DNA from 2 places in the Actinoplanes sp. CA-051413 genome. Region 1 is predicted to be linked to the other one. Evidence: riboswitches for the same ligand, from Rfam matches in the RefSeq annotation. Region 1 holds a riboswitch; the other holds the start of a gene.

Region 1 (14,814 bases):
GAACAGCCGCCAGGGCTGGAACCAATACAGACCAACGGCAGCGCCGGCCCCCAGCACCAGGACGGCCACCCACGTAACCCGTTTGGCGAACAAGCGTTTCAGCACAGTGCTGAGTCAACACGGCCGCCGGCACCACCGGAAGAATCCCGGGCATTACCGCTTCCTTACGGCCGCCGGACAGAGCTCCGCCCCCGCTGAGACGGGCGGGGGCGGAGAACCGGTCAGGCCACCGGTGGCGGCTCCGCAGCGCCGGTCATGATGGCGACGGCTTCGGACATGGAGTGGCTCTTCGGGGTGATCACGGTCGCCCGGCGGCCCAGCCGCTGGATGTGGATGCGGTCCGCCACCTCGAAGACGTGCGGCATGTTGTGGCTGATCAGAATCACCGGCAGGCCCCGGTCGCGGACGTCGCGGATCAGTTGCAGCACCCGGTTGCCCTCCTTGACGCCCAGCGCCGCGGTGGGCTCGTCCAGGATCACGACCTTGCTGCCGAACGCGGCCGACCGGGCCACCGCCACCGCCTGCCGCTGGCCGCCGGACAGCGACTCCACCGCCTGGCCGATGTTCTGCAGCGTCGCCACGCCCAGCTCGTTCATGTGGCGCCTGGCCTCGGAACGCATGTGTTTGCGGTCCAGCATGCGAAAGACCGAGCCGAGCGGACCTTTGCGCCGTTCCTCCCGGCCGAGGAAGAGGTTGTCGGCGATGTCCAGTCCGGGCGCGACCGCGAGGGTCTGGTACACCGTCTCGATGCCGGCGGCCCGGGCGTCCATCGGGCTACGGAAGTTGATCCGTTCGCCGTCCAGGTAGATCTCGCCGGAGTCCGGGATGAGGGCGCCGGAGAGCGCCTTGATGAGGCTCGACTTGCCGGCACCGTTGTCGCCGATCACCGCGAGGATCTCGCCGGGGTAGAGCTCGAGGTCGCTGTTCTCGATGGCCGTGACCCGGCCGTAGCGTTTGGTGAGTCCCTTCGCGCTCAGGACCGGCGTCTGTGTCGTGGTCGTCATGCCTTGACCTTCCTGATCCACTGGTCGAGCGAGACCGCGACCAGAACGAGCAGGCCGATGGCGAAGCCTTGCCAGACCACCTCGACGCCGCCGAGTTGCAGGCCGTTGCGGAACACCCCGACGATCAACGCACCGATCAGGGTGCCGATGACGCTGCCGCGGCCGCCGAAGAGGCTGGTGCCGCCGAGCACGACGGCGGTGATCGAGTCGAGGTTGTACTCGGCCCCGACGTTGGGGCTGGCCGACGCCAGCCGGCCGATGAGGATCCAGCCGCCGACCGCGTAGAGCAGGCCGGCCACCGTGTACACGGAGAAGAGCACCCGGTTGGTGCGGATGCCGGCCAGCCGGGCCGCCTCGACGTCGTCGCCGGTGGCGTACACGTGCTTGCCCCAGGCCGTGGAGCGGAGCGCGTAAAAGAAGTACGCGAACAGCAGCAGCATGATGATCGAGCCGTACGTGAGGCTGAAGTTCCCGATCGGGATCGAGTTGCCGGTCCAGGTCATCAAGCTCGGCATGTCGGCGCCGCGGACGGTCTCGCTGTTACTGACCACCGCGTTCAGGGAGAAGAAGATGGTCAGCGTGCCCAGCGTGACGATGAAGGGCGGAAGCCTCAGCTTGGTGACCAGGAAGCCGTTGACGGCCCCCATCGCCGTGCCGCAGGCGAAGCCGAGCAGCAGCGCCAGAAAGCCCGGCATGTTGAGGCCGGTACAGAAATTGGCCATCAGGATCGCCGAGAAGACCGCGATCGCGCCGGCCGACAGGTCGATGCCGGCGGTCAGGATGATCAGGGTCTGGCCCAGGGCGAGCGTCGCGATCACGGTGACCTGAGCGAGGACCAGGGACAGGTTCGCCGCGGAGAAGAACCTGGTGTTGACGATCGAGAACGCGATGATCGCGACGATCAGCACGGCCAGCGGCCCGAGGACCGGGTTGGCGTGCAGCAGATGTTGAAGGCGGAGGCCGAACGAGTCGCGGTGAGCGACCTCGAAGTCGGCGCCAGGTGTCTCGGTCGCAGTTGCCATCTCAACCCCAGCAGTTCTGTTTGCCCCAGGCCGAGTCCTTGGCCTCGATACCGGTCTGCGGCTGGTCGGTGATCAGGGTCGCGCCGGTGTCCACGAAGTCCTTGCCCGCGCTGGCCTGCGGCTTGGTGCCGTCCTTGGCGAAGGCGGAGATCGCTTCGATGCCGAGCGAGGCCATCTTGAGCGGGAACTGCATCGAGGTGGCCCCGATGACTCCGGCCTTGACGTTGTCGACGCCGGGGCAGCCGCCGTCGATCGAGACGATGGTGACGGTCTTGTCCTTGCCGGCCGCCTTCAGCGCCTGGTACGCGCCGGCCGCCGCGGGCTCGTTGATCGTGTAGACCAGGTTGATCGACGGGTCCTTCTGCAGCAGGTTCTCCATCGCGGTCCGGCCGCCGTCCTCGGCGCCGTCGGTCACGTCGTGCCCGACGATGCGCGGGTCGGACTCGTCACCGATCTTGTTGGCGTCGCCCACCGGGATGCCGAAGCCGTCCAGGAAGCCCTGGTCGCGCTTGACGTCCACGGAGACCTGGTTGGCGTTCAGGTCGAGCATGGCGATCTTCGCCTGCTTGCTCTCCTTGTCGAACTTCGCCTTGGCCCACTGCCCGATCAGCTTGCCGGCCTGGTAGTTGTCGGTGGCGAAGGTCGCGTCGACGGCGTTGGCCGGGTCGGTCGGCGTGTCCAGGGCGATGACCAGCATGCCCGACTGCTTGGCCTTGTCGATCGACGGGACGATCGCCTTGGAGTCGTTCGGGGTGATCAGGAAGCCCTTGGCACCGGCCGAGATCAGGCTCTCGATCGCCTGCACCTGCGCCTCGTTGTCCCCGTCCTGTTTGCCGGCGAAGCTCTGCAGCTTCACGCCGGCCTTGTCCGCCGCCTGTTGCGCACCCTCCTTCATCTTGACGAAGAAGGGGTTCGTGTCCGTCTTGGTGATCAGTCCGACGGTTGCCCCGTCCCCGGAGCCCGAGTCGCCACCACAGGCCGCGGTGCCGAGCACCAGGCCCACGGCGAGCAGAGCGGGCCCGAGGCGCCCGCGCTTGATCAGCGTTGATTGGCGCATGTCCCCTCCAAATCGATTTAGCAGAAATCGAGAGACAACGTTGTCTTGCAGTAGACGACTCGGCGCATCCGGTGTCAACAATTAGTTTCGGCAATGTTGCGTAGCGTGATCAACATCGGCGGAAGTCGATCAATGGAGGGAACCATGACCCCCGGGCGACCCACCATGAACGACGTCGCCCGCACCGCGGGGGTCAGCCTCAAGACCGTCTCGCGGGTGGTCAACGGCGAGACCACGGTGGACCCCGCGCTGGTCGCCCGGGTCCGCGCGGCCGTGGACTCGCTGCACTACCGGCCGCACCTCGGGGCGAGCATGCTGCGCCGCAACGACCGGCGGACCGCGACCATCGGCCTGCTGCTGGAGGACGTGGGCAACCCGTTCTCGGCGATGCTGCACCGCGCGGTGGAGGACGAGGCCCGGCCCCGCGGGGTGCACGTGCTCACCGGCAGCCTCGACGAGGACCCCGAGCGGGAACGCGAGCTGACCCGGGCCTTCGCGCGCCGGCACACCGACGGGTTGATCCTCGCACCGGCCGGCCCCGATCAGGGCTACCTCGTCCTGGAGTTACCACCGGACATCCCGGTCGTCTTCGTGGACCGTCCCGCCGCCGGCTTCGCCGCCGACACCGTGCTGACCGGCAACGTGGCCGGGGCGGCGGAGGCGGTGCGGCATCTGATCGGGTACGGGCACCGGCACATCGCGTTCCTCGGCGACCTGGCCGGGATCGCCACGGCCCGCCGCCGGTTGCGCGGCTATCTCACGGTGCTCGACGACGCCGGGCTGGCGCCGACCGTGGTCGGTGGCCTGCACGACTCGGCGGCGGCCGAGGCGGCCACTCTGGACCTGCTGGACCGGGCGGAGCCGCCGACCGCGCTGTTCACCGGGCAGAATCTGATCACCATCGGCGCGGTCCGGGCGCTGCGCCGGCTCGGCCGGCAGCACACCGTGGCCCTGGTCGGCTTCGACGACTTCCCGCTGGCCGACCTGCTGGAGCCGGCGGTCACCGTGATCGCCCAGGACCCGGCCGCCATGGGCCGGGCGGCAGCGAGGGCGCTCTTCGAGCGGATGGACGGGCTCACGGCAGAGCCGCGCGAGATCAGGATTCCGACGACCCTGATCCCGCGCGGCAGCGGTGAGATTACCGGGCGACCTACGGGAAGTTGGTGACCGTACGCGGCACGACCTGGTCAGCCGTGGCCGCCGCCCCGATGTTGTTGACGACGTGGTCGATGGTGCCGGAGGCGAGCGAGATGGTGAAGATGTTGTGCAGCTTCACTCCCCCGTTGACCGGCGCCTGGAAGCCGTTGGCCGAGTGCACCGCCGGGTTGTTCTGGAAGAAGGCGTAGCTGCCCATCCCCCAGGCCTCGTGGGTGGACACGCTGTCGGCCACCTTGTACGCCGGGTAGCCGACACCGTCACTGCGCCAGACGGCGTTCGACGGCGGGTCGTACGGCTGCTCGTTCTGCAGGAAGTACGTCCGGCCGCCGTTGCCGTTCCAGAGGATCTCGGTCTTCTGGTAGTGCTCGACGAACAGGCCGTACGCGGTCACGTTCTGGCCGTTGACGATCAGGCCGCTGTCCGCGGTGTTGACCGTCCACCCGTAGGTGCCGGCGTTGCCGTGGTCGGCCCGCCACGCCCAGATGTGGTCGATGATCGTGTTGTTGCTGTTGACCAGCAGGCTGTTGGTGGCCTTGCCGGCGATGGAGCCGCCGATCCGGAAGAACACGTCCTGCACGGTCGTCGGGTTCCCGGCGTGGTTCGCCGAGGAGCCGTTCGGGCCGATGACCAACAGGTTCGCCGAGTTGGTCGTACCCGCGTCGAAGAAGAGACCGGCCAGCTTGACCCCGTCGACGTCCGCGACCTGCATCGGGGTGACGCCGTTGTCCGGGATGATGGTCGCGTAGCCCAGGCCCATGACCACGGTGTTGGCCCGGGTCACGTTGATGGTCTGGTTCACGTGGTAGACGCCCGGCTGGAAGATCAGGTTCAGGCCCTGCGCGAGCGCCTGGTTGATCGTCGCGGCGGAGTCACCGGGCTTGGCCACGTAGAACTGGCTCAGCGGGATGCTGGTGCCCGGGGTGTTGCCGTTGGCCCAGGTCACGCCGGCCGCGTTGGTCTGCAGGTTGGGCACGAAGACGGCGTACTGGCCGTTGGCCTGGTAGAGGTACGGCTTCTCCCGGATCACCGGGGTCTGGCCGATCACCGTGTACGGCGGGTTCGGGTAGCTGGCCGCCGGAGCGCCCTGCACGCCGACGAAGGTCTGGTTCCACACCGCGTTGGAGTTGGAGCCGATCGTGCTGTTGCGGGTGAACCACTGCTGCTGCGAGTACTGACCCTCGGTGCCGCTGATCCGGGAGTCGGCGATGTAGCCGCCGGACGCCCAGCCGTAGCCGTTCGGGGCCAGGTTCAGGTCACCGTGGATGTCCATCCGGCGGAACGGCGCGGCCTGCGAGACGGCCCAGCGGTTGGCCCCCGAGACCGGGTAGACCGACATGTTCTCCACCGAGCGCCAGAAGTTCTGGGTCGCGTTGCCCTGGAACCAGCCGGCGTCGACGGTGATGTCACCGTTGATCCGTACGTCCTGCGGGTTCTGGCCGAGGCCGATCACCGAGGTGTTGAAGCCGACCTGGATGTTCAGGCCGTTGTAGGTGCCCGGTTTGAACGCGAGCAGGTTGCGCTGCAGGCCGAACTGGTTCGTCTCCTGCTGCTTGAAGATCGCGTCGGCCGTGCTCTGGATCGACGCCATCGACATGGTCGGGTCGAAGACCGTCACGTTGGCGCCGAGGCTGCCGCCGCCCGGGAGCGTCGGCCCGGTGGGCGGGGTGGTGGTCGGCGGTGTTTCCGTGGTGCCGCCGAAGACCTTGAACTCCCAGAGCGAATAGCCGTACTGGGTGGCGCGCTCGGTGCCGTACATCCGCACGTAGCGGGCGGTGGCGGAGACCGGCAGGCTCTGCACGCCGGCCGCGCCGGCGGTGGCCGCGGTGGCGTCGGCCCAGCTGGTGCCGTTCAGCGAGGTCTGGATCCGGAAGGTCCGGGCGTACGCGGCCTCCCAGTTCAGCTCGACGCGGGTGATGGCCGAGCTGGCGCCGAGGTCGACCTGCAGCCACTGCGGGTCGGCGAACGCGGACGCCCAGCGGGTGCCCGTGTTGCCGTCGACCGCGGCCGTGGCCGGGAAGGCGCCGGGGTTCTCCGAGGACGAGGCGGTCACGGGCTTGCCCTGGGAGAGCAGCGTCTCGGCGGCTTCGGCACTCAGCGCGGTGACCGCGCCGAAGCCGGCGACGACGGTGGCGACCAGGGCGCCGGTGGCGGCGAGCCGCCATCGGCGGCGCGACCGCCCGGCAGGGGCGACGGAGGGAGCGGGGATGACCATTGCTTCTCCTAGACACAGCGGTACGGGCGCGGGAGTCACGCGTCCGAGGGGCGGGAGCCGGGGAAAGCGCCCGTTGGGGATGACAGTCGGAGCGATCAAAGAGAGCGCTTCACTGCTTCCTGGACGCTAAGTTCGTTACGGCCGTGTGTCAAAGGATCGGCGGCGAGGTTTCCGGGCGCCTTTTTGCCGCCGACAACCGTCCTAGCTGCGCGGAAGCCTTCCCGAAACCTCGGCCGGCCACCCCGCCCGGTGGTTCCGGAACCGGTTCCGACGTGCGCTGATAGGGTCCTGACGCGCCTCCGCGACGGCGGCTTCCGCGGCCCCTCCCCGACGGGAGAACTGGCTCTGGATAACGGTTCTCGCTACGGGATCGACGCGCCCGAATGAGCCCGCACTTGCAAGACGCTCGTAAGCCTCTTAAAGGCTAAAAGGGATGCGCCGGTCCTTCTCGTGGGAAGCGCTTCCTCGCCCGCCGGGGTTCTAGGGTGGCGTCATGCGCTTGGTACTGATGGCGGACACCCACCTGCCGAAGCGGGCCCGCGACCTCCCGGCCGAGCTGTGGGCGGCGGTCGACGCGGCCGACGTCGTCGTCCATGCCGGCGACTGGGTCGACGTCCCGCTGCTGGACGAGCTCACCGCCCGGTCGAAGCGGCTGATCGCCTGTTACGGCAACAACGACGGTCCGGCGCTGCGCGGCCGGCTCCCCGAGATTGCCCGAGCCGAGCTGGACGGGTTACGGCTGGCCGTGGTCCACGAGACCGGTCAGGCCACCGGCCGCGAGCAGCGCTGCACGGCCCGGTTCCCGGACACGGACGTGCTGGTCTTCGGCCACTCCCACATCCCGTGGGACACCACGGCGGAGACCGGCCTGCGCCTGCTCAACCCGGGCTCCCCGACCGACCGGCGCCGCCAGCCGTACGCGACGTACCAGACGGCGACCGTGTCGGACGGGGTCCTGACCGGCGTCGAGCTGCACCGGATCGTCAGACGAGCCTGACCGGGCCGGCGTCGATCGGCACCCGGAACAGCGAGTACGGGTACTGCCGCCGGTCCGTACCGCCCTGGTATTTGTCCTGGCGGTGCAGCTGGTTGGCGGTCACGTAGAGGTGCCGGTCCGCGGCGACCGACATCGTGTCGGGCCAGAGCAGCCGCGGATCGTGCACCACCGTCTCCAGCGTGCCGTCCGGCAGCCGCCGCAGGACCGCATTGTGCTCGCAGTTGGTGAGATAGAACCGGCCCTGGTCATCGGTCTCCAGCCCGTCGGAGACGCCGCCCTTGTCCCCCTCGTCCACCACCGTCGCGGCCACCTCGTCATCGCCGGCCGAGCGGTCCATCAGGGCGTCGGTCGACACGCTGTACCAGTGCCGGGAGGCGAGCGGGCAGTAGTACAGCCGGCTGCCGTCCGCGCTGATGGCGATGCCGTCCGCACCCATCAGCACCGGCTTGGCCGGGCCGTCGGCCGGACGCTCCAGGAAGGGCGCGCCCTCGACCACGGGCAGGAAGGCCGGCGGCTGCTCGGCCTTGGTGGACGGATGATCGTGCAGCTTCCGCCAGGCCGTACCGGATGCCAGGTCGACCACGATGATGCCGTTCGGACCCTGGTCGGAGGAGTCGGTGATGTAGGCGACGTTGCGCCGCAGGTCGAACCGCACATCGTTGAGATAGGTCGTGGGCAGTGCCACGTCGGGCTCGAAGACGATCGTCTGCACGACGGCGTCGGTGCTGAGATCGACACAGACCATCTTGGGGCCGCCGGGCTTGGTCGGCTGGAACAACGGACTCCCGGTGTCCAGCACCCACAGCCGATCGGCCGGATCGACGACAATGCTCTGCACCGACACAAAGGCCTTCGCGTCGTCATCCCCGGACGGGCTGTTCCACGCCTGGTCCGGATAGGGAACCGCGGTGCCGTCCCGCAGCTCCGCCACGGTGAAGGCGACCTCGTCGCCCCACTTCGGATAGTTGACGAAGATCCGCCCGCCGGCCGAGACACTGACGCCCGTGGGCATCGGCCCGCTGTCGAACGTGTGCACGGTCTCGAGGTCGCCGATTGTCTGATCGCTCGGTTGATTCGTCATCCCCGCCGGATACCCGTCGGACAGCCGCAATAACGGCTGCCCGACGGGCCGGCGAAGCATGATCAGGAGATGTCGACGGTCGGGTAGAGCGGGAAGTCCGCGAGCAGCTCGGTCGCCTGCTTGGCGACCCGGTCCGAGACCGCCGCGTCCAGGTCGAACTTCGCCTTCGACGCGCCGGCCTTGGTGCTGCTCAGCACCGTGTGCATCAGCTCGGCGATCTGGTCCATCTCCGCCGTGCCCAGGCCCCGGGTGGTCAGCGCCGGGGTACCGATCCGGATGCCGGACGTGTACCAGGCACCGTTCGGGTCCTGCGGGATCGCGTTGCGGTTGGTGACGATGCCGGAGTCGAGCAGCGCCTGCTCCGCCTGGCGGCCGGTCAGGCCGTACTTGTCGACGTCGATGAGGACCAGGTGGTTGTCGGTGCCGCCGCTGACGACCGTGGCGCCGCGGCTGGTCAGGCCGGCCGCCAGGGCCTGCGAGTTGTCGACGATGCGCTGCGCGTAGTCGGCGAACTCGGGCCGGCGGGCCTCCGCGAAGGCGATCGCCTTGGCCGCCATGACGTGCGCGAGCGGGCCGCCGAGGACCATCGGGCAGCCCCGGTCGACCTGGTCGGAGAGCTCGGGCTGGCAGAAGACCGCGCCGCCGCGCGGGCCGCGCAGGCTCTTGTGGGTCGTGGTGGTGACGATGTGCGCGTTGGCGATCGGGTCGAAGTCGCCGGTGAAGACCTTGCCCGCGACCAGGCCGGCGAAGTGCGCCATGTCGACCATGAAGGTCGCGCCGACCTCGTCGGCGATCTCCCGCATGATGCGGAAGTTCACCTTGCGCGGGTACGCCGAGTAGCCGCCCACGATCACCAGCGGCTTGAAATCCTTGGCCGAATCGCGCAGCGCCGCATAGTCGATCTGGCCGGTGGCCGCGTCGACGCCGTAGCTGCGCTGGTCGAACATCTTGCCGGAGATGTTCGGCCGGAAGCCGTGGGTGAGGTGGCCGCCGGCGTCCAGGCTCATGCCGAGCATCCGCTGGTTGCCGAACGCGGCGCGCAGCTCGGCCCACTCGGCGTCGGTCATGTCGTTGACGCTGCGCTTCTGCACCTTGGCCAGCGCCGGCGCCTCGACCCGGTCGGCCAGGATCGCCCAGTACGCGACCAGGTTGGCGTCGATGCCGGAGTGCGGCTGGACGTACGCGTACGGCGCGTTGAACAGGGCCTTGGCGTGCTCGACGGCGACCGACTCGACGGTGTCGACGTTCTGGCAGCCGGCGTAGAAGCGGCGGCCGATGGTGCCCTCGGCGTACTTGTCGGAGAGCCAGTTGCCCATCGCGAGCAGCACGGCCGGGGACGCGTAGTTCTCGGAGGCGATGAGCTTGAGAGACTCACGCTGGTCGGTGAGCTCCTTGGCGATCGCGTCGGCGATGCGGGGCTCGACGGCGCGGACCGCTTCCAGGGCGGAGCGGAACGCGGTCGATTCGGCGTTCAGTGCAGACATCGGACCTCCCTATCACAGGTGAAGAGGCCCAGGCGCACGGCAGGTCGTCTCCGGAGAACGGTCGTCCGGCACGGGGCCGCTCCCCGATGGTTGGCCCATCCGAACGCGCCAGTCACGGCCCGCCGACCAGCATACCGGCGCGGCCTCGGCCACGCGATCGCTCATCCAGGGAGTGCGTCACACCGGCGGGCCCGGCCACTAGCCTGGCGATCATGAACGGCGTGCAGATCCTGCTCATCGTCGGGGCCGGCATCGCGGTGTCCGCCCTGGCCCACCGGCGCGGCGTGCAGCCCGGGCTGATCATCGTCGCGCTGGCCGCCGGGATCAGTTTTGTGCCCGGGGTGCCGCGGCTGGAGCTGGACAGCGAGCTGATCCTGGCGATCGTGGTGCCCCCGCTGCTCTACTCGGCCACCCGCAACGCCTCGGCCACGGCGTTCGGGCAGAACCTGCGGAGCATCATCGACCTCGGGGTGCTGCTGGTGGTGCTGACCGCGGGCGCGCTCGGGGTGGTGACCTCGTGGCTGCTGCCGTCGATCGGGCTGGCCGCCGCCTTCGTGCTCGGTACGGTGCTGGCCCCGCCGGACACCATCACGACCGTGTCGCACGGCAAGGAGCTCGGCCTGCCCCGCCGGGTCACCTCGATCCTCACCGGGGAGAGCCTGGTCAACGACGCGACCGCGCTCACGCTGTTCAGCATCGCGGTGGCCGCGGTCGCCGGGGAGCACACCAGCTGGGGCGCCGGCACCCTGGAGCTGCTGCGCAACGCGGCGCTCGGGGCGGCCATCGGCGGTCTGCTGACGGCGGCCACCTTGCTGCTGCGCAAGCGGCTGGGCAATCCGACCCTGGAGACCACGCTGGTGCTGCTGGTGCCGTTCACCGCGTTCCTGCTGGCCGAGCAGGTCGAGGCCTCCGGCATCATCGCGGTCGTCACCGCGGCCTTCCTGATCAGCGCGAACACGTCCCTGGACCCGCGGCACCAGTATCCGGGCGCGTACCGGACCCGGTTGCAGGAGGACGCCTTCTGGCCGGTCGTCGACTTCCTGCTCGAGACGTTCGTCTTCGCGTACATCGGGTTGCAGCTGAGCTTCGTGCTGGACGACCTGGCCGCCGAGCCGGAGCCGGGGCTGGACCGCACGCTCATTGCGGCGGGCGTGCTGTTGCTCGCCGCCATCCTGCTGCGGCTGGCCGGCGTGTTCCTGCTGTTCGGGCGGTGGCGGATGGGCGACCGCCTGGCCCGGGCGCGGCTCGCCCGGGATCCCGGCCGGGCCGCCCGGATCGCGCAGCGCCGGTCCCGTGGCCGTCGCCAGGGCGGCGACGACAACCGCCTGGCGGCTCCCGGCGTACGGGAGAGCGTGGTGGTGGGCTGGACGGGCATGCGCGGCATCCTCACCCTGGCCGCCGCGGCTGCGGTCCCGGAGAGCGTCCCGGGCCGCGACGCCATCCAGGCCATCGCCCTGTTCGTCACCCTGGGCACCCTGCTGCTCCAGGGCACCACGATCCGCCTGCTGGTCCGGTGGCTGCGACTGGACGTCAGCGGCGAGGAGGAGCAGGCCCGGATGATGCTGGCCCGGGGCGTGGAGATCGCCACGGCGGCCGGCGACGGCTACGACCAGCAGCGGCTGGCGGTCAGCGAAGCGCTGATGCGGGGTGAGCTGGACGAGGAGACCGCACGCCGGTTGATCGGCGACATCGACCTGCGGCAGGCCGCCGCGAGCACGCTCGGTCAGGGCCTGGCGTAGACCGAGATGTGGCTGCGGCTGGTGGCGCGGAACGGCGTACGGTCCCAGCCGGCCCACCGTTCCCGCAGGTGCAGGCCCGCGAGCTGGGCCATCAGGTCGAGCTCGGCCGGCCAGCAGTAGCGGTGGGCGGTGGGCAGGAGCCGGACGCCCTTGCCGTCCACCGTCACGTGCTGCATCTGGATCCGCTGGGCGATCCGGTCGTGCACGGTGAGGGTGAAGCCGACAGAGTCCTCGCGTACGTCGTCGGTGCTGAACTGCCGGTCGTAGGCCGCGGGGTCGGGCACGTAGCACTCGAGCACGAACGCCCCGCCGGGCTCCAGCACCCGCGCCACGTTGCGGAACGTGTCCACCTGACGCTGCTGGCTGGTGAGGTTGAACAGGCTGTTCCAGACGACGTACACCAGCGGGAACGGCCCGGTGCTGGGCACATCCGCCATGTCCGCGGTGAGCACGGGCAGGTCCTGGCCGCCCGGCACAGTGCGGAGCTTGTCCACGACGGCCTGGGACGCCTCGACGCCCTCGACGGCGAAGCCCCGGCGGGCCAGCGGGATCGCCACCCGGCCGCCGCCGATGGCCAGCTCGAGGATCCGGGCCCCGGGCGTGACCATCCCGGCCAGGAAGCCCACGGCCGCCGCGGGGTCCGGCCCCTGGCTCAGATCGTCGTAGCGACTCGCCCAGCGGTCGCCGAAGAACGCGGGATCATCGAAGTCGGTCATCCCCTGCACGCAACCAGAGCCGCGTCCCGGCCGCCACCGCTTTTCACCCGCGGCGCACCTTGGAAAACCACATGACCGGCCCCGGCGGCCGAGGTTAAGGTCACCGGATGCCTACGACGCATGCTCTCCTCGGCCGGGCTCTGATGCCCGTGGCGCGGGGACCGCTGCACTCGTCCCGCCTGCGCTTCCGGCGTCGCGCCCTGCGCCGCCGCACCGCCTAGAGCCGCTTGCTGCGCCAGGGCCCTCCGCGTCCTCTTCCACCGGACGGGCCACGATGACGCCTGTCCGCGTTCGCCGCCGAGAAGGTGGCAGACAGGACCACGGCCATGGCACTACCCCATCCGAAACCGGCCGGACGCGAGCACGCCCGCGCGCGCCGGGCGTTCGGCCAGAATTTCCTTTCCGATCCGCGAGCAGTGCGTCAGGTGGTCGCCGCGGCCGGCATCCGGCCCGGTGACCTGGTGTACGAGGTGGGCGCCGGCCGCGGCGTCCTCACCGGCGAGCTGGCCCGGCACACCCGTGACCTGGTCAGCTACGAAGTGGACCCGCAGGTGGCGGCCGGGCTGCCGGTGCTGCCCGGCGTCACCGTACGGGTGGCGGACTTCCTGCGGGCCACGCCGCCGGACCGGCCGTTCGCGGTGGTGGGCAACATCCCGTACGCGCTGACGTCGGCGGTCGTGGACTGGTGCCTGCACGCCGGCACCCTGACCGCGGCCACCCTGCTCACCCAGCTGGAGTACGCCCGCAAACGCACCGGCGACTACGGACGGTGGACCCGGCTCACGATCAGCACCTGGCCGCTGGTGAGCTGGACGCTCGCGGGCCGGATCCCCCGGTCGGCGTTCCGCCCGGTGCCGCGCGTCGACGGCGGCATCCTGCGCCTGGAGCGGCGGCCGGTGCCGCTGGTCGAGCCGGCGGCTCTGCCCGCCTACCGGCGGTTCGTCGAGGTGGGCTTCACCGGCGTCGGCGGGTCGCTGCACAGCTCACTGTCCCGGCGGTACGGCGACCGGCGCGTCTCCTCGGCGTTTCGGGCGGCCCGGCTGGCCACCGGCGTACCCGTGGGTCTGGTCTGGCCGGAGCAGTGGCTGACGCTGTTCCGGCTGGTCGACGCCCCGCGGCGCTGACAGCGGAGGGCCTGCCGGCTGCGGCCGGCAGGCCCTCGTCCGTTCCGGTCCAGGTGCTCAGACCCGGAAGCGTTCCGCCACCATGCGCAGTTCCTCGGCCACCCCGTGGAGCTGGCTCACCGCGGCGTCCGCCTCGACCAGTGTGCTGCTGGTCTGCTCGGCCGAGTGCGCCACGCCGTTGATGTTGGTCGCGATGGTCGAGCTGCCGCCGGCCGCCTCGCCGATGCTGCGGCTCATCTCGGCCGTGGTCGCCGTCTGCTCCTCCACCGCCGAGGCGATGGTGACCTGGTAGTCGTTGATCCGCTGGATGATCTGCGAGATCTCGCCGATCGCCTCGACCGCGCTGGACGTGTCGGCCTGGATCGTCTCGACCCGCCGGGAGATGTCCTCGGTGGCCCGCGCGGTCTCCTGGGCCAGGTCCTTGACCTCGCTGGCCACCACCGCGAAGCCCTTGCCGGCGTCGCCGGCTCGGGCCGCCTCGATGGTCGCGTTCAGGGCCAGCAGGTTGGTCTGCTCGGCGATCGCGGTGATCACCTTGACCACGTCGCCGATCTCGGCGGACGAGGTGCCCAGCTTGGCGACGGTGTCGTTGGTGCTCTGGGCGACGCCGACGGCACTGGAGGCGACCTGCGCGGCGTCGTTGGCGTTCTGGGCGATCTCGCGGATCGAGGCGCCCATCTCGTCGCTGCCGGCCGCGACCGACTGCACCGAGCCGGAGACGTCACCGGCGGCCGCCGCGACCAGACCGGCCTGGGCGGCGGCCTCGCGGGCGCTCTCGCCGATCCGGGCCGTCACGCCGGTGAGCTGCTGGGTGCTGGCGCCCAGGTTGTGGGCGCCGGTGGTCAGCGAGCCGACCGTGGCGCGCAGCCCCTCGCGGGCCCGGTTGACGGCCATGGCCATCCGGCCCAGCTCGTCGCGGGAGCGCACCTCGGCCGGGATGGTGAGGTCGTTGTCGGCCACCGCCCCCAGTGCTGTCGCCACGGTCGCGAGCTGCTGCCGGATCAGCCGGACGACCAGCATGGCGATGGCGGCGGCCAGCAGGATGCCGACGATCAGGGAGGCGATCATGATCGTGCGGGCCGAGCGGAACTCTTCACCGGCCTCCCGGGCGAGGGTGTCGGCCTCGGTGTCCTCCAGCTTCTGCAGGTCGGCCACCGAGGTGTTCATGTCGCCCTCGACGCTGTTGAACTCGTTGAGGATCTGGTCCGGGGCCGGCAGCG
Region 2 (14,814 bases), 4.7 Mb from region 1:
CCTGGCCGGTGAGGGCGCGTCGGCCGGTGTCGCTTCGGTGGGGGCGCGCTTCGATCCCAAGGACTTCCTGAACGCGCTCAGCCCGCGGTTTCTGACGCTCGGCTGACCGGACCGCGGTGCTCCCGGAGCTGCCCGGGAGCCCCGGGCTGTACAGGCAACGCACAGAGGGCTCACCGGCCGCTGACAACCTGCCGGGCCACAGTGGGGTCATCACCGCTCACTGATGAGGCGAGGCGCGCCATGACCGATCTGCTGACCCGGCCCCCGTACACCGAGGACACGACGTCCACCGGCACCACCCCGCCGGCTCCGCCGCTGCCGCCCGACGTGATCAGTCACCGTGGCGGGGGAGACCGGCACTGGCCGCGGCGGGTCGCCGGCGGCGCCGCGGTGCTCGCGCTGATCGCCGGCGGCGGTACGGCGGGAGGCTTCCTAGCCGAGCACTACGCCGACCGGGCCCCGGCCACCACCGCCGCCACGGCGACCACCGCCACCGCATTGGCCGTGAGCGAGAGCAACAGTCTCGCCCCGATCGCCGCGAAGGTCGCACCCAGCATCGTCACCGTGCTCATCGACAGCGCGAACGAGTCGGCGCTCGGCTCCGGGGTCGTGCTCAGTGCCGACGGGCTGATTCTGACCAACAACCACGTCATCGCCTCCGGGGGCACGGTCAGCGTGCGGCTCGCCGATGGCCGTACCGTGCCGGCCAAGGTTGTCGCCGCCGACAGCACCCACGACCTGGCGCTGGTGCAGGCGACCGGGGTGTCGGGGCTGACCCCGGCCACGTTCGGAGCGGACGACAGCGTGGCCGTCGGCGACACCGTGCTGGCTTTCGGCGCACCGCTCGGGCTGGAGGGCACTGTCACCTCCGGCATCGTCAGCGCCCTCGACCGTGCGGTCGGCACCGGCACCGAGCAGCTGACCGGCCTGCTGCAGACCGACGCGCCGATCAACGAGGGCAACTCCGGCGGCGCCCTGGTCGACACCTCCGGCAACGTCATCGGCATCAACGTCGCCATCGCCACGGCCAGCGACCAGAGCACCGGCAGCGTCGGCGTCGGCTTCGCCATCCCGGCCGGCACGGTCACGAGTGTGGTGCGGCAACTGCAAACACAGGCCGCTTCTTGACCTGAAGCTGGGTGCAGGTTGTCGACTGTGGGGATGACCTTCACCGCAGCAGAACTCGCCTACCTGGCCGGCCAGCCGCTCGGTCGCCTGGCGACCGCCCAGCCCGACGGCACCCTGCAGGTCAGCCCGGTCGGTTTCCGCTGGAACAGCGACCTGGCGACCATCGACATCAGCGGCTGGCACATGGCCGCCAGCCGCAAGTACCGCAACGTCGCGGACAACGGGCGGGTCGCCTTCGTCGTCGACGACCTGCCCTCGACGGACCCGTGGCGGGTGCGCTGCCTGGAAATCCGGGGCGTCGCCGAGGCGGTCCAGCCGGCCGAGGGCGAGGCGATCATCCGGATCCACCCGCGCCGCATCATCAGCTTCGGCATCGACGACCCGGACAGCGAGCCGCACGCCCTGGTCCCGAGCAAGCGGGACGTGGTCCGCCGGTAGCCGGCCGGGCGACCGCGAACGCCGGCGACGGGATCCCGCCGCCGGCGATCACTCAGCCGGCCAGGTGGCCGTACCTGTCCTCCAGCTCACGCCAGGTGCCCTGCGCCACCGCGCGGCCGCCGATCAGCACGACCACCTTGTCGGCGCGGGACAGCGCCGCGCGCTTCGAGGTCGAGCCGACCACCGTGACGCCGTGCTCGCGCAGGGCCCGCCACAGCTCCAGCTCCGTCGTGACGTCCAGCGCGGACGACACGTCGTCGGCGATCAGCAGCTCCGTGCGCGGCGCCAGGGCCCGGGCCAGCGCCAGCCGTTGCAGCTGGCCGCCGGAGAGCCGGGTGCCCTTGTGGCCGATCAGCAGCTGCAGGCCGCCGCCGGCCGCCGCCAGGTCGTGCTCCAGCTGCGCGGTGCTCACCGCGTCGGCGGCATCCACCTCGTGGCCGAGCTGGATGTTGTCCGCGACCGTGCCGGACAGCACCCGGGGCAGCTGGGCCACGTAGCCGACCTGGTTGGGCCGCAGGAACACCTCCGGCTCGACCACCGGCCGGCCGTTCCAGGTCAGCGACCCGGTGTGGTGCACGATCCCGGCCAGGGCCCGCAGCAGCGACGACTTGCCGGCGCCGACCGGGCCCACGACCAGCACCAGCTGGCCGCGCTCGACGACCAGGTCGATGTCCTGGGCGCCGACCGTGCCGTTCTCGTGCACCGCGCTGAAGCCGGACAGCTCCAAGGTGCGCAACGGGTTGCGCGGCGGGGCCGGCGGCGCGTCCGCGGTGCCCTGCGCGATGTCCACGCCCGGCACCGCCGACGAATACTCCGCCACCCCGGCCATCGCCACCGTGCGACGCGTCCACACCCGGGCCGACGGGAAGTGCGACACCAGCGAGGCCGTGGTCCACGCGAACCACCGGGCCGCGCCCAGGGTCGCCACCGCGATCAGCGTCGCCGCCGCCGACAGGTTGCCGGCCAGGTACATCGCCCAGGCGGCGATCGGCAGCAGGCCGCTGACGACCGACGGCGTGGAACGGGCCCACACCTGGATCGAGATCTCCCGGCGCTGCCGGTCGCTGCGGGACGCGTCCAGCCCGGCCAGATGCTCCAGCACCGAGTTGGTCGCGCCGGCCAGCTTCACCGTGCGGGCCGCCGACAGCGAGGACACCAGCGCGGTCGCGAAGGCCGCGCGGGCCGCGACCGTGTGCCGGGCCGCGCGTTCCAGCCGCGGACCGAACAGCGTCGCGGCCAGACCGGAGATCACCATCGTGCCGATGAAGAACGCGGCCGGCACGAACGACCGGGAGGCCGCCGTCATGGCCACGATCATGACCAGGCTGACGCAGGTGTCGATCAGGTTGTCGGCCAGCATGACGACGCGTTCGGTGTCGCCGCCGTGGGCCACGACCTCGGCCGGGGTGTACTTGCTGACCCGGCGCGGGCCGATCTGGCCGTGCACCAGCCGCATGCTGATCCGCAGCATCTGCCGGACCCACCACTCGGGGAACCAGGCGCCGGTGTAGTACAGCGCCGGGATCGCCACGATCAACCCGGCGGTGATGCCGATCGCCGGCCACATCGGGTCGCCGATGCCGTCGACGACCTGCGACCACAGCAGCGGCAGGATCGCGCCGTCCAGGCCGAGCAGCACCAGGACGATGAAGAACGCGATCGCGGCGAGGCCGTACCGCGGGTCGTTGGTGGCCAGCCGGGCGATCTCGCGCATGGTGTGCGCGCGGGGGACCGGCGGCAGCGGCGGCGGATCGGCCAGCGGCAGCGTGTTGCCCAGCTCGGTGCGCAGCGGCTCCTCCGGCTCGCGTTCGAGCAGGGCCACCCCGCCGGACGTGCGCGCGGGCGCCGTGACGTTGGAGCTCGCGAGCAGCTCGGCGAAGCGCTGCGATGCGCGCAGCGGCCCGGCCTCCAGCACCTGGCCGTCGGCGAGCACCACGACCTCGTCGCAGCGGCGCACCGAGGACAGCCGGTGCGCGACGATGACGCCGATCCGGCCCTCGAGCAGCCGGTCGGTGGCGCGCTGGACCCAGGACTCGGTGACCGGGTCCATCCGGGCGGTGGCCTCGTCCAGGATCACCACGTGCGGGTCCCGGACCAGGATCCGGGCGAACGCGACCAGCTGCTCCTGCCCGGCGGAGAGGACGTAGCCGCCCTCGCCGAGCCGGGTGTCGATGCCGTCGGGCAGCGCGTCGGCCCACGAGGTCAGGCCCAGCTCCTCCAGCGCGGCGCCGGCCTGCGGCTGCAGCTCCGGGTCGAACAGCGCGATGTTCTCGGCCAGGGTGCCGGCCAGGATCTCGGTGCGCTGCGGGACGATCGCCGTCCACCGGCGCAGCCCCTCGACGTCCAGGTCGACGATGTCGGTGCCGCCGAGGAAGACGGTGCCGCGGGGCACGTCCACGGCCCGGGTGAGCACCTTGGCCAGCGTCGACTTGCCCGAGCCGGTGCGCCCGATCAGCGCGTAGGACCGGCCGCGGGCGAAGGACAGGTTGATGCCGCGCAGCGCCGGCGGGCGCCCGGAGTCGGCCTCGCCGTAGCGGAAGGTCAGATCCCGGACGTGCAGGTCGCCGTCGACCGGCGGCAGCCCGGCGGTCGGCTCCTGCTGTACGGCCCGCAGCGACTGCACGCGGCTCCAGGCACCGAGCGCGTTCTGGAGCTCCGGCACCATCCGGGTGACGTGTTCCAGCGTGCCGCCGAAGCCGAGCGCGAGCAGCCACACCGCGGTGAGCCGGGCCCCGTCGACGTGCCCGGCGGTCAGTGCCCAGGCGCCGACGATCACGAGTCCCGCGATCAGCACCCGGGTGATCGCCCCGGCGCTGAGGGTCACCCGCGACGACGTGGTCCACACCTTGCGGCCGCGGATCAGCACCTCGCGGGCGCGCTGGGCGTAGAGCCGGCGGACGTACGGGGCGGCCAGGCTGGTGCGGACGTCGTCCTGACCGTGGACGGACTCCTCCATCACGGCGGCCAGGTCGGACCAGGCCTCCTCCTCGCGCACCCGCAGCGGCGAGATGCGCTGGACCGGTTTGGTCAGCACGGCCACCAGCAGGATCGAGACGAGCAGCATGCCGATGCCGGCGGGCCACCAGGCGAAGAAGGCGGTGACGATGGAGAGCACCGCCACGGCGAGGGACTGGGCCAGCCGTACGCCGCTGCCGCGCAGCTCGGAGCCGACCTGGTAGACGTCGCTGTCGATGCGGTCGAGCAGCTCGCCGACCGGGGTGTTCTCCAGGGATGGCAGCTCCTGGCCGAAGGCGACCCGGCACAGGCCGCGGCGCACAGTGGCCGCCCAGTCGGCGGTCAGCCCGGCGACGACCAGGCCGACGATGACGTCGCTGAGCACGGACGCCACCAGGGCGATGGCGAGCAGCGTGAACAGCGGCACCGACCGGTTGACCAGCACGGCGCCGGCGAGGCCGAGGGCGCCGGCCTGCCCGGCCGCGCCCAGGACGATGAGGACCGCCACGAGACCGGTGCGCCGGGGCGAAGTCGCCCATAAGTCGCGGAGCAGGCGCATCGAAAGTCCTCACGGATAGGGGAAGGCGGTGACTCCATCCTGCGGTGCGTGCGGGTGCGGACTCAACGCAATTACGCGGCCGCGGGTTATCACGTGCGTCACCATGGCGGGAACGTCGAAAAACCGGTACTGGCTTCTACCCACGGGTGACGGCGCCCGCCGGAGGCGCCCCGGCACCGGGAGCACACGATGACACTGACCGCCGGACCGCTCGATACGGAGTTCACGGCCGTGCTGGAGAAGAGCGGCGCGGACAACGGCTGGACGTACGTGATCATGCCGGGCTCGGCCGAGCTCTTCGGCACCCGCGGCTTGGTCAAGGTCCGCGGCACGGTCGACGGTGAGCCGTTCACCAGCTCGTTCATGGCGCTGGGCGACGGCCGGCACAAGCTGCCGGTGAAGACGGCCCTGCGCCGCCGCATCGGCAAGGAGGCCGGTGCCAGCGTGACCGTGCACCTGCTGGAACGCCTGAATTGACCGCCGGGCTCAGGCCGCGTGCAGGGTGAGCAGGGTGATCTCGCTCGGCGCGAAGATGCGGAACGGCGGCCCCCAGAAACCGGTGCCACGCGAGGTGTAGAGCTGGGTGCGCTCGCCGTGCCGGCTCAGGCCCTGCAGCACCGGCTGGTCCAGCCGGACCAGGTAGTGGAAGGGCCACATCTGCCCGCCGTGGGTGTGCCCGGACAGCTGCAGGTCGACGCCGTGCGCCACCGCGCCGGTGACCTGCTGCGGCTGGTGGGCCAGCAGCAGCACCGGCAGCTCCGGGTCGGCGCCGGCCAGGGCGGCCTCGTGGTCCATGTGGTGTCCGGGCACGCCCGAGCCCGCGGCCGTACGGTCGTCGACCCCGGCCACGACCAGGCTGTCGCCGTTGCGGGTCACCACCACGTGCCGGTTGTGCAGGGCCTCCCAGCCCAGCGAGGCCATGTGCTCGACCCAGCGCTGGGCACCGCTGAAGTACTCGTGGTTGCCGGTCACGTAGACCCGGGCCAGCCGGGCGCGGACGTCACCGAGCGGGGCCGCCTGCTCGCGGCGCTGGGCCACCTCGCCGTCCGCGATGTCGCCGGTGTGCGCGACCACGTCGGGCTCCAGCGAGTTGACGACGTCGACGACACCACGCGACCAGCGGGCCCGGTCGATCGGGCCGTAGTGGGTGTCGGTCAGCAGCACGACCTTCAGGCCGTCGAGCCCCTTACCGAGCCGGGGGATGCGCACGTCGATGCGGCGGACCCGGGAGACGCGCATCGCTTCGGCGTACCCCCAGAGGAGCAGGACCGTCGCGACCACCGCGACCGACGCCGTGACGATCCGGGACCGGGCCGGGTCGGCGACGCCGGCCAGGGCGAGCACCGCGCGCAGCACGTTGCCGAGCAGCGACCAGACGAACAGCACCCAGACGACGCCGAGCATGGTGTCGGCGGCCCGGGCGGCGCCGTCGCGATGGTGCCGGCCGTGCCCGCTGAACATCAGGAACGGGAAGGCCACGACGGCGACAGCGAACAGCGCGGTGCCGGCGGCGAAGACGGCGCCGGGCCAGTCGTTGCCGGACCAGACCAGGGTCCACCAGGGCACGCCGAACAACAGCAGGAGCACGGCGGCAACGATCAGGCCGAATCGCAGGGCGCGGCCGGGCCGGCGACGCGGCTCGGTCTCGACGGTTTCACCGACAGACACAGCAGAAGTCTGCCACGGCCCGGCCGGCGGACGGTCAGGGCGGCGGGGGTGGGGTGCCGATGCTGCGGATCAGTGCGGCCGGGACCAGCAGATCCGCCCGGTCCCGGGTGGCCGCGATCACCGTCGCGTTGCGTTCGTCGGTGCCGGTCGCCCAGCGGGCCGCGTCGTGCTCGTTCTTGCCGAAGCGCCGGTGCCGGTCGATCAGCCGGCGCAGCCGTGACTGCTGGTCCAGGTCGGCGTACCAGACCTCGTCGAGCAGGGGCCGGACCTGTTCCCAGCCGCCGGTCGGGACCAGCAGGTAGTTGCCCTCCGAGACGATCAGCCGGGTCGCGCGGGGCACTCCGATGGTGCCGGCGACCGGTTGTTCGATGACGCGTTCGAAGCCCGGCGCGTAGATCATCTCGTCGGTGTCCTCGCGCAGGCGGCGCAGCAGGGCGGCGTAGCCCAGCGGGTCGAACGTGTCCGGCGCGCCCTTGCGGTCGCGGTTGCCGAGCCGTTCGAGCTCCACGTCGGCGAGGTGGAAGCCGTCCATCGGGACGTGTGTGACCCATTCCGGGCCGGCCGTCTTCGCCAGTGCCGCGACCAGTTCCTCGGCCAGCGTGGTCTTGCCGGCGCCCGGTGCGCCGGCGATGCCCAGGATCGCCCGGCGGCCGTCGCGGACCAGCGCCCGGGCCCGGTCGACGAGCCCTTCGAACGTGACGGTCATGCCCGTACGGTACGGGTTACAGCCCCAGCCGCAACGCGGTGACACCGGCCGGGGAGAGCGGCCTTGTCATGGCGCGTACCAGGTCGCTGTGGATGACGCCGGGCAGCTGGGTGCCGAGCGCGCACAGCGCCGGATAGTGGTCGAGGACGTCGCGGTGGCTCAGCGCGCCGACCCCGATCAGCAGGCCGTTGACCGCCGACGGGGTCCGGGCCAGTTCCGCGCACAGCTCCATGCGCCACACCGGGTCGTCGACGTGCGTGGCGAACTCGCGGGCGATCCGGTTGCTCGCCGAGTACGTCTCGTCGGGTGCGGCGTGGCGACCGGAAGGGGCCAGCACCGGCGCCATCCGGACCACGACGCCCAGGTGCAGCGCCAGCTCCGGCACGGTGAGCACCTCGAGGCCGAACGAGCAGGTGTCGCAGAGCGGCCGGAACGTCTCGGCGTGCACCACCATGGCGGGCCGCGGGCAGTCGGCGGCCGGGCTGCAGACGGTGTCCATGATGATCTCGGCGAGCCGGCCGGCCTCGTCGAAGCGGCCGATCCCGAAGTACGCCGTCGGTGACTCGCGGTAGCGGGTCAGGGCGGCCTGTTCGCTGCCGTAGCCGTCGGGGTCGATCCCGATGCGGGGTACGCCGTGCTGTGCTCGGAGTTGGATGAGCCGGAACATCCTGTTCACTCCCCGGGGTCTTTGAGGACGCTGCAACCGGGGGTACGCAACAGGATGTCCGGCGGTTCACTCCTTACGCTGGGTATAAGAAAACTGGCGCCGGGCGCGGTGGCCCGTCAGCAGGAAGCAGTCGAATGTCACTGCGTGTAACGCGTACGTCGCGGCGGTGAGCGCCAGCAGCATGCCCGCCAGCACCAGGGCCAGCCGCGCGTCGAGCACCCGCCAGGCGGTGGGCAGCGCGGCGACGCCGAGGACGAGCCCAGCCTCGAGGGTGGCCTCGGCGAGTCGTCGCGTGCGGTCCGGTTTCATGCTCACACCTTCGCCGTGACGGCGGGTGTTCCGCTTCCCTCCGCAGCCGGATCGCGGCTATGACTTTCGGTAGAGGGACCGGCCCGTGCCGGATCCGCCGGCGCTGAAGAGAATGACCGACGCCGATATGTCGATCGGCGGCCCGGCGGCCGTGCTGGACACCTCGGAAACTGCGCCGTAACGTGGCCTGAACGGCCACGACGTGCCGCGGACCGGGCCCGGGGCCGAGTTGCGCGAACCCCGAAGCTTGCCGGGATGGCGACCGATAATGGTCATGTCCGTCAGGTGTGGGAGGAACGAACGGTGACCGTTGCGGCGCCGCCGGCATGGGAGTCCATGCCGGCGCTGATGTATCACTCCGTGTCCGCCGTCGGCGGCCCGCTGAGTGATCTCGCCGTGCCCCGCAGCCGCCTGGCCCAGCAGCTCGGCGCGCTCACCGAGGCCGGCTACCGCCTCGTCGGGCTGTCCGAGGCGCTCGACGAGCTGGAGCGCGGCAGCACCGACAAGCTGATCGCGGTCACCTTCGACGACGGCTACCGCGACTTCCTCACCGCCGGCGTGCCCGTGCTGGCCGAGGCCGGCGCCCGGGCCACCCTCTACGCCTCCGTCGGTCACCTCGGGACACCGGCCGGCTGGCTGGGCCGCTGGGCGCCCGACTTCGGCCGACTGCTCACCTGGGACGAGCTCGCCGAGGTGGCCGACGCCGGCATCGAGATCGGCAACCACAGCCTGCTGCACCACCCGCTCGACGTGCTCAGCGCCGCCCAGCTGCGCGAGGAGACCCTGCGCAGCAAGGAGGAGCTCGAGCAGCGGCTGCAGCGCCGGGTGCGCAGCTTCGCGTACCCGCACGGCTACAACGGCGCCAAGGTCCGGGCCGCGGTGCTGGCCGCCGGGCACGACAACGCCACCGAGGTCGGCCGGCGGCTGCACCGGCCGGGGGAGCGGCGCTTCGCCGTACCCCGGTTGCAGCCGACCCCGGCCATGACCGGCGCCGACCTCGTCGCCCTGGTCGCCGGCGGCGGCTCGCCGCTGGTCCCGCGGCTCAAGCAGCTCGCCCAGCCCGGCTGGCGGGCCGTGCGCCGGGTCGCCCGGGCGACCGGCCGGAACCTCACGTGACGCCGGCGCACCGGGCCGCGCGCGGGCTGACCCGCCGGCACCTCGTCGGTGGTCTCGCCGCGCTCGCCGCCGTGCCGGCCGCCGTCCTCGCCGTCCGCGCGATCGGTAGCGACGAGACCCCGGCCGAGGCCACCAGCTCACCGGGCCGGGCCGCGTCGGCGAAGCCCAGCACGAGCCCCACGCCGGCGGTGGTCACCAAGGGCGGCGGACCGGTGCCGTTCCGGCCCGGCAAGGCGATGCTCGGCGCCTACCTGGGGCTGGAGGGCAGGTCGCTGACCGAGAGCCTGGCCCTGCGCCGCAACCAGCTCGGCCGCGACGAGCGCATCGTGCACGTCTTCTACGACTTCACCGACACGTTGCCGCAGGCGGTCGAGGGCCTGCCGGCCAAGGCCACCCCGATGGTGTCCTGGCGCGGCTGCCCGCTGACCGACATCAACTCCGGGGCGAGCGACGCGCTCATCGCCCGGGCCGCGCGGCAACTCAAGCGCCAGGGCCGGCCGGTGCTGCTGCGCTGGGGCTGGGAGATGAACGGCGACTGGTACAAGTGGAGTGCCGCGCGCAACGGCAAGGACGGCCAGGGGTACGTGACCGCGTGGCGGCGCCTGCACCGCATCTTCGCCGAGGAGAAGGCCACCAACGTGTCCTGGGTGTGGAGCCCGAACTGGAACTCCGACCCGGCCGCGGAGTGGAACACCTTCGCGGCGCTCTACCCCGGTGACGAGTACGTCGACTGGGTCGGGGTCTCCGGCTACAACCTGCACCGCGAGACCCCGGACAAGCTGTTCGCCGGCATCTACCAGGCCTATGCCGCGCGCAAGCCCATCATGATCACCGAGGTGGGCTCGGTGGACCGGGGCGGCCGGACCAAGGCCGACTGGATCACGCTCTTCGCGCGCTGGGTGGAGGCGCACCCGGCGGTGGGCGCGGTGACCTGGTTCGACACCGACACCCACCCCGGGTACGAGGAGAAGTGGCGCATCGACACCGACGCCGAGTCGCTGGCGGCGTACAAGGCGATGGCGGCGAGCGCGCGGTTCAGCGGTTAGCTTTCTCGGCCGCCTCGATCGCGTTGCGGAACAGCATCGCCACGGTGGTCGGGCCCACGCCGCCGACCCGCGGGGTGATCGCCCCGGCGACCTGCGCGACCTCCTCGGCCACGTCCGGCAGCAGCCGCCGGCCCTCGTAGCGCACCCCGGCGCCGACGACCGTCGCGCCCGGCTTCACGTGCTCGGGCTGGATGATGCCGGGAACGCCGGCGGCGGCGATGAGGATCTCGGCCCGCTGGGTGTAGCGCTGCCAGTCCGGCACGCCGGTGTGCACGACCGTCACGGCGGCGTTCGCGGTCGGCCGCTTCTGCGCCAGCATCATGGCCAGCGGGCGCCCGATGGTCGCGCCCCGGCCCAGGATGACCACCTCACGGCCGGCGACCGGCACGTCGTGGTACGCCAGCAGCGCCTCGATGCCGGCCGGGGTGCACGGCCGGGGCCCGGGCAGGCCCACCGACAGCCGGCCCAGGTTGAGCGGGTGCATGCCGTCGACGTCCTTGTCCGGGTCGACGGTCAGCAGCGCCGCGTCGTAGTCGATGTGCGCGGGCGGCGGGTACTGGATCAGCAGGGCGTGCACGGCCGGGTCGGCGTTGAGCTGGTCGATCGCCCGCAGCAGGTCGTCCTGCGTCGCGTCCGCGCCCAGGTGCACGTGCGGCGAGACGAAACCCAGCTCGGCGGCCTGGCGCTGCTTGATCCGGATGTACCCGGCGCTGGCGTCGTCGTCGCCGACCAGCACGGTCGCCAGCGACGGCTGGACGCCGGCCTCGCGCAGCTTCGTCACGCGCTGCGCGACGTCGGCCAGGACCTCGTCGGCCACCGGCTTGCCAGGCAGCAGCCTTGCTTCATGCTCTACGGACATACAGCTTCCACTCCGGCGTGGGCACCCAGGCGGACGGCCCCCACGGCGAGCTCCCCGATGGTGGTCCCCATCCTCGATGCCGCCAGTCGCGTGTCCGCGTCAGTCTACGGCGCTGATGTAGAGGGTGCGGTAGGCGGTCGTGTCCCCGTACCGGTAGAGGCTCACCCGCATCCGTTGCGCGCCCGGCAGGCTCAGCGCTTCGCTCCAGGTCCCGTCCCCGGTGACCGAGACAGTGCGCTTGACCGTCGCGGCCCCCGACGGTCCGGTCACGCTGAGCGTGTACGGCCCGTCCGAGGCGACCAGCCCGGTCGCCGACACCCGCACCGTACGGTTCCCGGCCGCGTTGACCGGTCCCGACGGTGTCGCCGACAGTGCGGTCACGACGGTGTCGTGCGTGGCCCGCGACGTGGTGAACGACAGCCAGCTCGCCCCGGCCAGCACGGCCGCGACCGCCACCAGCGGCAGGAACTGGCGCAGCAGACGCCGGCGCCGGGCCTTCTCCTCGGCGGCGGCGCGCTGCTCGTCCTCCTCCAGCACCGCCGGCACGATCGACATCACCACGGTGTTGGCCTCGGCCATGCCGTTCAGCGGAAGCCGTACGGTGTTCTCGCCGACGCCGATCCGCACCAGCTTCTCGCCGACCGGCCGGGGTCGCGGCTCCGCGCTGTCCGCCGCGCGCACCCGGCGCGGCGGCAGCAGCCAGGTGGCGAGCACCGCCGCCAGCGTCACCCCGACGGTGGCCACGGTCCAGGCGAGCCGGTCGATGCGCAGGCCCACGACGTGGATGGCCAGACCGGCCACGATCAGCACGCCCATGCTCAGCGCGGGGGTGAGCACCGTACGCTCGACCGCGGTCAGCGCCCGGCGGCGGAACAGCACCCCCAGCAGCGCCATCCCGGGCAGGACGAAACCGAGCAGCAGCCCACCGGCGATGGCCAGGGCCTGCGGCGCGAACAGGACAGCCGCACCGGCGGCGACAGCCAGCGCGGCCACGACCCGGGAAAGCAGAGCGCTCACTGGACCCCCGTCCGGTAGATGCGGACAGTGCCGTTGTCGTAGAGCCGGTCCATCCCGGCCAGCGTGTCGAACTTGCCGAGCTGCCCGACAGTCAGCGGCGAGGTGATCTGCCCGGAGCGCGGGTCGCTCTCGAAGTACGCGCCGCTCTCCGGCAACTGGGTGCTCAACCGCCGGTCCACGACCAGGTACTGCACGTGGACGCGCTGCACCAGGTCGTCCTGCTCCAGCCCCCACACGTCGGCGTAGTACAGGGAACCCACTTCGCGTACGGGATCCTGGCGCCCGTACGTGGAAGCCAGCGAGACCGACGTCGCGTCGCCGCCGACCCGGTTGCCCGGGCCCAGCGTGGTGCGCTGCCAGTCGGCGGACGCCACCCCGTACGCGTCGACCGACCGCTCGTACCCGCCGGCCAGGTACGGCCCCGGCAGGATGGAGGCGATCGGCGGCCAGCCACCGGCCCGCGCCCCGATCATCAGCAGCGTGATCATCGCCGAGCCGGCCGCGACCCGGCTGTACAGGTTCCAGCCACCCGGCATGACCACGTCGATGGCGGGCGCCGCGGCCCGCCAGCGATGCCCGAACTCGTCCTTGGCCGGGATCAGCTGCACGCCCCGGACCAGCCCGATCGCGGCCAGGATGGAGATCGGGATATAGGTGAACGTGGACAGCCGCCCGGCGATCTCCGGGCCGTTCTGCCCCAGGAACCGCACCCCGTTGCCGGCGAAGAACACCATCCCGCCGACGACCGCGGCCCACCGCCACCAGTCCCGGTCGCGGCGGTGCACCATGTCGCGGGTGACCGCGAGATAGAGCACCAGCAGCCCGAGCAGGCCGGCGCCCTGCACCACGAGCTGACCCAAGGAGACGGGCGCGCTGGTCGAGGCCGGGTCGCTCTCCCCGGAAAAGAGCTGCGACACCGTACGCACAACCTGGTCGACCGGCTCCTCCAGATAACCGAGGACATCGGTGGCGACCAGCAGAATCCATGCCGCCACCACGACCGCGGCAGCCCCCGGCATGGCCAGCGCCGACCACCGGCGCGGCTGATCCACGACCAGCTCGGCGACGGCCAGCAGCAGCAGGGTCGCGACCAGGGCGAGCGCGGTGACGTGGTGGCTGACGGTGGTCAAGGCCATCGACACCACGGCCAGCGCGGCGAACATCCGGCCGCCCTCGGCCCGCCACCGGCGTACCGCCCAGATGGCGAGCATGAAGAAGGGGAGGGCGGCGGTCTGGTACAGGAACATCGAATTGAAGAACAGGTAGTGCAGGGCGGTCGCGTACGTGGCACAGGCGACGCCCGCGACGGCCGGGGAATTGCTGGCCCGTAGCACGACCGCGAAGAGCACGCCCACGAACACCAGGTGCGCGATACCGGCGACGATGACGCCGGCGGCCGTGACCGGCAGCCCGGTCATCTCCGCCACGGCGGCCCCGAGCTCGGCAAGACCGGGGAAGTGCTCGGCGGGCGGCAGCGCGGGGTTGGGCTGGAACAGCTCCCCGGACTGCACGATGATCGTGGTGGCCAGCCAGTGCTGCAGCTCGTCGGGGAACCGGAACTGATCCGGGCTGTACATCCACTTGAGCAGATACTGGTGCAGGGCCAGCCCCATGACGAGCAGGAACGACTCGGCGACCCCGGCCATCCGGCGGCTGAGCAGCCGGACGACGACCGGCGTGAAAACCACGACCTGACCGACCCAGTACGCGAACTGGGCGTTGCCGGTGCTGACCCGGCCGCCGGCGTAGGCCAGGGCGACCATGAGCACGCCGAGGGCCGAGATGGTCAGGACGGCGGGGGCGTGGCCCAGGTCGAGGGGCTCGCGGCGGGCGCGGGCTGGTTTGGGCGTGCGGCCGGGATCGGGCGGGGGAGCGACCTCGGTCCGCTGACCGTCACGCCGGCCGGGAACGACGGGGATGACGGCGGTGACGACATCGGTCGGCGGGGCGACGCTGGCGGTCGAGCTGACAACCGGGATGACGACGGTGTCGTCGGGTCCCCGCAGCGCGATGACTACGGTCTCGTCGGCGGGGGTCGGCTTCGGGGCCTCTGGCAGGGTCAGGATGACCGTGTCTTCGACGGTCGGCTCGGTGCGCAGAACGACCGTGTCCTCGAGGTTCGGTCCCTCCGGCTCCGGCTCCTCCTGTTCGGTTCCGGCCTGGTCCGGCTGGACCTGGTCCGGCTCGCCCTGCGCCGGTTCAGCCTGGTCTGGCTCGGCCTCGTCTGGCTCGGTCCGGATCGGGGCGGCCTGTGGCGGGCTGTTGCCGGTCAGGGTCCCGGCGGGCAGGACCAGCACCGCGGTCGCTTCGGGATCGCTCAGTTCTGGTGTGGTCTCAACCTCAACA

The links. Region 1 has a riboswitch for ZMP and ZTP ahead of ACQP2Y_RS02905 (glycine hydroxymethyltransferase). Riboswitches for the same ligand answer to the same signal wherever they lie in the genome.
Region 2: it holds a riboswitch for ZMP and ZTP, as region 1 does, so the genes downstream of both, ACQP2Y_RS25090 (bifunctional 5,10-methylenetetrahydrofolate dehydrogenase/5,10-methenyltetrahydrofolate cyclohydrolase) here and ACQP2Y_RS02905 (glycine hydroxymethyltransferase) in region 1, are expected to answer to the same signal.

The regions. Positions count from the first base shown of each region.
Region 1 is NZ_CP192100.1:609,394-624,207, reverse strand. It holds gene ACQP2Y_RS02945 (DM13 domain-containing protein) at 1-105, opposite strand, end outside; gene ACQP2Y_RS02940 (ATP-binding cassette domain-containing protein) at 222-1,004, opposite strand; gene ACQP2Y_RS02935 (ABC transporter permease) at 1,001-2,026, opposite strand; gene ACQP2Y_RS02930 (sugar ABC transporter substrate-binding protein) at 2,028-3,083, opposite strand; gene ACQP2Y_RS02925 (LacI family DNA-binding transcriptional regulator) at 3,228-4,250, shown strand; gene ACQP2Y_RS02920 (discoidin domain-containing protein) at 4,234-6,453, opposite strand; gene ACQP2Y_RS02915 (metallophosphoesterase family protein) at 6,947-7,450, shown strand; gene ACQP2Y_RS02910 (L-dopachrome tautomerase-related protein) at 7,437-8,531, opposite strand; gene ACQP2Y_RS02905 (glycine hydroxymethyltransferase) at 8,594-10,015, opposite strand; ZMP/ZTP riboswitch at 10,035-10,141, opposite strand; gene ACQP2Y_RS02900 (cation:proton antiporter) at 10,228-11,754, shown strand; gene ACQP2Y_RS02895 (class I SAM-dependent methyltransferase) at 11,739-12,470, opposite strand; gene erm (ErmE/ErmH/ErmO/ErmR family 23S rRNA (adenine(2058)-N(6))-methyltransferase) at 12,797-13,594, shown strand; gene ACQP2Y_RS02885 (methyl-accepting chemotaxis protein) at 13,652-14,814, opposite strand, start outside.
Region 2 is NZ_CP192100.1:5,317,211-5,332,024, reverse strand. It holds gene ACQP2Y_RS25145 (saccharopine dehydrogenase) at 1-106, shown strand, start outside; gene ACQP2Y_RS25140 (S1C family serine protease) at 241-1,128, shown strand; gene ACQP2Y_RS25135 (PPOX class F420-dependent oxidoreductase) at 1,162-1,566, shown strand; gene ACQP2Y_RS25130 (ATP-binding cassette domain-containing protein) at 1,619-5,080, opposite strand; gene ACQP2Y_RS25125 (DUF1905 domain-containing protein) at 5,270-5,557, shown strand; gene ACQP2Y_RS25120 (metallophosphoesterase) at 5,567-6,748, opposite strand; gene ACQP2Y_RS25115 (nucleoside/nucleotide kinase family protein) at 6,783-7,454, opposite strand; gene ACQP2Y_RS25110 (hypothetical protein) at 7,471-8,121, opposite strand; gene ACQP2Y_RS25105 (hypothetical protein) at 8,188-8,430, opposite strand; gene ACQP2Y_RS25100 (polysaccharide deacetylase family protein) at 8,734-9,546, shown strand; gene ACQP2Y_RS25095 (glycoside hydrolase family 26 protein) at 9,543-10,592, shown strand; gene ACQP2Y_RS25090 (bifunctional 5,10-methylenetetrahydrofolate dehydrogenase/5,10-methenyltetrahydrofolate cyclohydrolase) at 10,582-11,451, opposite strand; ZMP/ZTP riboswitch at 11,468-11,551, opposite strand; gene ACQP2Y_RS25085 (hypothetical protein) at 11,551-12,468, opposite strand; gene ACQP2Y_RS25080 (hypothetical protein) at 12,465-14,814, opposite strand, start outside.